Regions from separate parts of the Bacillus sp. KNSH39 genome, predicted to be linked through region 1. Evidence: riboswitches for the same ligand, from Rfam matches in the RefSeq annotation. Region 1 holds a riboswitch; the other holds the start of a gene.

What was found. Region 1 has a riboswitch for cyclic di-AMP ahead of ACUL40_RS23590 (hypothetical protein). Riboswitches for the same ligand answer to the same signal wherever they lie in the genome.
Region 2: it holds a riboswitch for cyclic di-AMP, as region 1 does, so the genes downstream of both, ACUL40_RS01265 (APC family permease) here and ACUL40_RS23590 (hypothetical protein) in region 1, are expected to answer to the same signal.

Annotation. Positions count from the first base shown of each region.
Region 1 covers NZ_JBQXYO010000001.1:4,615,639-4,618,038, forward strand. Annotated here, with positions in the region: gene thiF (thiazole biosynthesis adenylyltransferase ThiF) at 1-74, shown strand, start outside; gene thiD (bifunctional hydroxymethylpyrimidine kinase/phosphomethylpyrimidine kinase) at 90-902, shown strand; cyclic di-AMP (ydaO/yuaA leader) riboswitch at 988-1,135, shown strand; gene ACUL40_RS23590 (hypothetical protein) at 1,229-1,615, shown strand; gene ACUL40_RS23595 (hypothetical protein) at 1,629-1,862, shown strand; cyclic di-AMP (ydaO/yuaA leader) riboswitch at 2,123-2,268, shown strand; gene ACUL40_RS23600 (SipW-dependent-type signal peptide-containing protein) at 2,365-2,400, shown strand, end outside.
Region 2 covers NZ_JBQXYO010000001.1:250,616-253,015, forward strand. Annotated here, with positions in the region: gene panE (2-dehydropantoate 2-reductase) at 1-721, shown strand, start outside; gene ACUL40_RS01260 (hypothetical protein) at 785-913, opposite strand; cyclic di-AMP (ydaO/yuaA leader) riboswitch at 1,054-1,199, shown strand; gene ACUL40_RS01265 (APC family permease) at 1,344-2,400, shown strand, end outside.

The DNA of each region.
Region 1 (2,400 bases):
ATGGCCGTGTGCTCGTACATGGAACGAAAGATATAAGCGAAGCAAAAACAATTTATCATCGCTATTTTGGATAGAAAAGGATGAGTGGGATGAAAGTGAATAAAGCTTTAACAATTGCAGGGTCTGATAGCGGCGGCGGTGCTGGAATTCAGGCAGATTTAAAAACATTCCAAGAGCTTGGTGTATACGGAATGACGGCTATTACGGCAATTACTGCTCAAAACACGCTTGGCGTTCAAGGGGTATATCCTGTTCCGTTAGAAGGTATTACAGAACAGCTGAATTCAATTGGTACGGATTTAACACCAGATGCAGTGAAACTAGGAATGTTATTTAGTAGTGAAATAATTCAAATTGTTGCAGAACAAATTAAAAAATTTGGCTGGAATAATATTGTGCTAGATCCCGTTATGATCGCAAAAGGCGGTGCATCATTATTACAGCAAGAAGCAGTTCATGCATTAAAAGAATATTTATTACCAGTAGCAACCGTTATAACACCGAATGTTCCAGAAGCAGAAGTGTTAACTGGGGTGGAGATTCATAATGTTGAAGATAGTAAGGAAGCTGCAAAAGTATTGCACAAATTAGGTGCTAAATATGTGCTTATGAAGGGCGGACATGCAGAATATCAAGGTAATGAAGTAATTGATTTCCTCTTTGATGGAGAAGAATTTATTGAGTTTAGAAGCGAGCGAATTCCTTCAAAGCAAACGCACGGAAGTGGGTGCACATTTGCTTCAGCGGTTACAGCAGGACTTGCGAAAGGATACTCAATTGAAGATGCTGTTCAAGAAGCAAAACGATTTATTAGTATAGCAATTGAAGAGCCATTGAATATTGGTAGTGGTCATGGACCAACGAATCATTTTGCGTATAAAGTGAATAGAACGCGTGTATAGATAAGTGAAAAGCCAGTTTTATAACTGGCTTTTTTTCTGTTTACTTTTTCAAAATACAGGAGTAATATATCAGCCAGAATATATTTTTTTGTAAACGCTGAGTCCAATTATATGGAGCGGAGGAACCAATTTGTGCAGTGTCACTAGGGGTGAATCTTTCAAATTTGAAAGTAGGGCTACTCTCAAAGCCCGAATCCGACAGCTAACTTCGTAAGCGTCTTGAGAGAGGACGGTGCCATGATGGATACATCACTTCATCGATCTGATTAGTATAGGGGAATATCAATCTATGTTTGATTTCTTTTATACTAAGGAGGATGAGGTACATGGAACTAACACTTATTTGTGTTGGAGAAGAAAGTAAGGTAAATAGTTTAAGAGATCTAGTTGCATTTCAACATGAGTTAGTTATTTTTACAGCAAATGAAGAGGTAGCGGCTGAAGTTAGGAATTGTGGGTTTGATTGGACTTATAGTTGTAGTAAGGAGCAGGATTTTACTAGTATTTGTGAGTGTATTAAGAAGGTCATTTTACTAGGGGATGAGCTTCCAATCGTTAGTTTCTTCACAGAACACATTCGTTTTTCTTTTCAAGCACCTATTACTGTTGTTACAAGGAATAAACGATATCCAGCGAGGCTCTATGAAACAATTGGAGCTAAGTTTGTCGTGTTTACAAATTGTGATAATATTTCTTTTTTATTTTTTGAATAGGGCGGGGGAAGAAATGATGAAGGTACTATTACTTGGAGATATAGCAAATCGTTGGGCAGTATCGGTAGAGCGAGTTCAAGAATTGGTTCAGATCGATCCCCTTTTTCCAGGGCCGTATATTATATTACCATCAAAAGATGCTTTGTATTTAGAGGTAGATATTACCGAGTATGAGCAGCTACATGCAGAATTGACACAAGTTTATATTCGCGGGAGAAATTTACGTGCATTTTTACGAGGAGAATAAAGGTTGAATAAAAAAGAGCGAATGCTGAGTGCAACAAGCTATGCACTTCATGTCATTCGCTTTTTTTATTTCATATTTAAAAGGTCATTTTTAAGAAAAGAAAAGAGAAATAAAGAAAATAGATGAAATAACAGTAATAATCTTCAATGTAAGCGTTTAAATGAATGTAAATATTATTATTTTCAGTAATTTACCCCTTTACAAGTGAAATATAGAGGAGTATATTTACTCTCATAAATCATTCATAAAATTTCCAAAAAAACCTAAAATCGCTGAGTTCCAGAAATGGAGCGGGGGAACCAATTTTGTGCATCGTCACTTGGGGTGAATCTTTCAGTTTTGAAAGTAGGGCTACTCTTTAGGCCCGAATCCGACAGCTAACCTCGTAAGCGTTTAGAGAGGAGGTTTACTTTTTGTTGTTCATTTTTTGAACACTGAGTAGAGCTCAGTGTTCTTTTTTAATATTTAAATGGTAAATTTTAACAAAAAGAGAGGGATAGTTATGTTAGATGTTGTAATGGTCGGGATTTTTATTTTA
Region 2 (2,400 bases), 4.4 Mb from region 1:
AAAAGCGTATCACTTAAACGAGGCAATTCAAGATTTGAAGCCGTTTGTTGGCGAAAATACTGTAATCATTCCATTGTTAAATGGTATCGCTCATTTATCGCTATTACAAAAAGAATTCGGCGAAGAAAAAGTAATTGGCGGTTTATGCTTTATCGAGACGACGTTAAACGATCAAGGAGAAATTGTACAAACCAGCGCTGCCAACAGACTTGTGTTTGGAGAAATTAAGTCTCAAAATTCAGAGAGAGTAAAGCATATTTCTAAAGCATTTTCAGGTACGAAATCTAGTTTTGTTTTAAGTGAAAATATTACGCAAGATATGTGGCATAAATATTTATTTATTACTGTAATGTCAGGTGTGACAACGTTAATGCGTGCACCAATTGGACCAATCCGTGAAAGTGAAGGCGGCCGTGATTTTATCCGTAATGTGTTTGAGGAATCTGTACAAATCATGAGAGTATTAGGAGCTCCAGTAAAGGCTAATATTGCCCAGGAACATATGAAAACGATTGATAAAATTTCGTATGATATGAAGTCATCAATGCAACGTGATATGGAAAAGGGTTCGTTTATTGAAGGGAAGCACTTGCAAGGATATTTACTGGATGTAGCAGAGCAATTTTCTATAGCGGCACCATTATTAGGCACTATATATCAAAATTTAAAGGTGTATGAAGAGATGACCTTTAACAGATCTGTAATAGAATTAGATGTATGAAAAAATAAAAAAGATAGCAATATATAAGTGTATTGCTATCTTTTTTATTTTTTGTATGACAAATTATTTATTTCTTTTCGTTCTATCTGTCAAATTTATTTCCTGTTCACGTTTACCATATAACTGATTAATTTCATTTGCTACTGCATCTAAATATGAATCGGAAAAAATAGGCTTCTTTTCTTTAGACATATGGGTCTCCTTTGCGGATTTTTTAGTATTCATTATGTATATTTCTCAGTGGATTATGCGCAATCATTTTAATTTTTTTCTTATTAAAAATTTTTGTTTACTTTTTGAAAATAAAGGAGTATTATAATCCACAGTTTCAATTTTCTAAATCGCTGAAACCGCATGGTACGGGGGACCCGTTTTTACGGATTAGTACATAATCCGATGGGGTGAATCCTTGAAAAGGTAGGGCTACTCATAGGCCCGAATCCGACAGCTAACCTCGTAAGCGTTATATTGAGAAGGAAGGTGGAGCTTGTGCGACAAAAAAAATAATGTCTACAAGTCTATTTCGCTATGGCTTGTAGACATTTTTTGTTTTCTGAGGAAATCGTTTACTGGCTGTAACAAGCAGTAAAGTTCGTACAAAATTATTGGAGAGTGGACAGCATTGGTTTCATCTATTAAAAGATTTTTAATTGGAAGACCGTTAAAATCAACGGAGCTTGGAGAACAGAAGCTTAATAAAACGAAAGCTTTAGCTATTTTATCTTCTGACGCATTGTCATCAGTTGCTTACGGTCCAGAGCAAATTTTAATTGCTTTAGCAGGTGTTGGAGCGATCGCTTATTGGTATTCCATTCCGATCGCTGTTGGGGTATTAGTATTATTGACAGCCCTTATTTTATCTTATCGTCAAATTATTTTTGCTTATCCGCATGGCGGGGGAGCGTATGTTGTATCAAAAGAAAATTTAGGGATGAATCCAGGCTTAATTGCTGGAGGATCTTTATTAGTTGACTATATTTTAACTGTTGCGGTAAGTGTGTCCGCTGGTACAGATGCAATTACGTCTGCATTTCCTAGCTTACATGCACACAACGTAATTATTGCGGTTATATTTGTTATATTAATTACGATCTTAAATTTAAGAGGAGTAACGGAATCAGCTTCCGTTTTAGCATATCCTGTTTATTTATTCGTTTTAGCATTATTTATATTAATTGGTGTAGGCATATATAATATTTTAACTGGTCATGTTTCACCCACTTTACATGCGCCGATTGGTACACCAGTTGCAGGGATTAGTTTATTTTTATTACTAAGAGCATTTGCATCAGGTAGTTCTGCTTTAACAGGTGTTGAAGCAATTTCAAATGCAATTCCGAACTTTAAAGATCCTGCGCCAAACAATGCTGCAAAAACATTGCTTGCAATGGGTGCATTACTTGCTGTGTTATTTTCAGGAATTGTGTTTTTAGCCTATTATTACGGAGTGACTCCGAGTAAAGAAGTAACAGTTGTTTCTCAAATTGCTGAACAAACATTTGGACGTAATTTCATGTACTATTTCATACAAGGTACAACAGCTTTAATATTAATTCTTGCTGCTAATACAGGTTATTCTGCATTTCCTTTATTAGCGGTTAACCTGGCAAAAGATAAATTCATACCGAGAATGTTTACGATTAGAGGAGACCGTCTAGGTTACTCAAACGGTATTATTA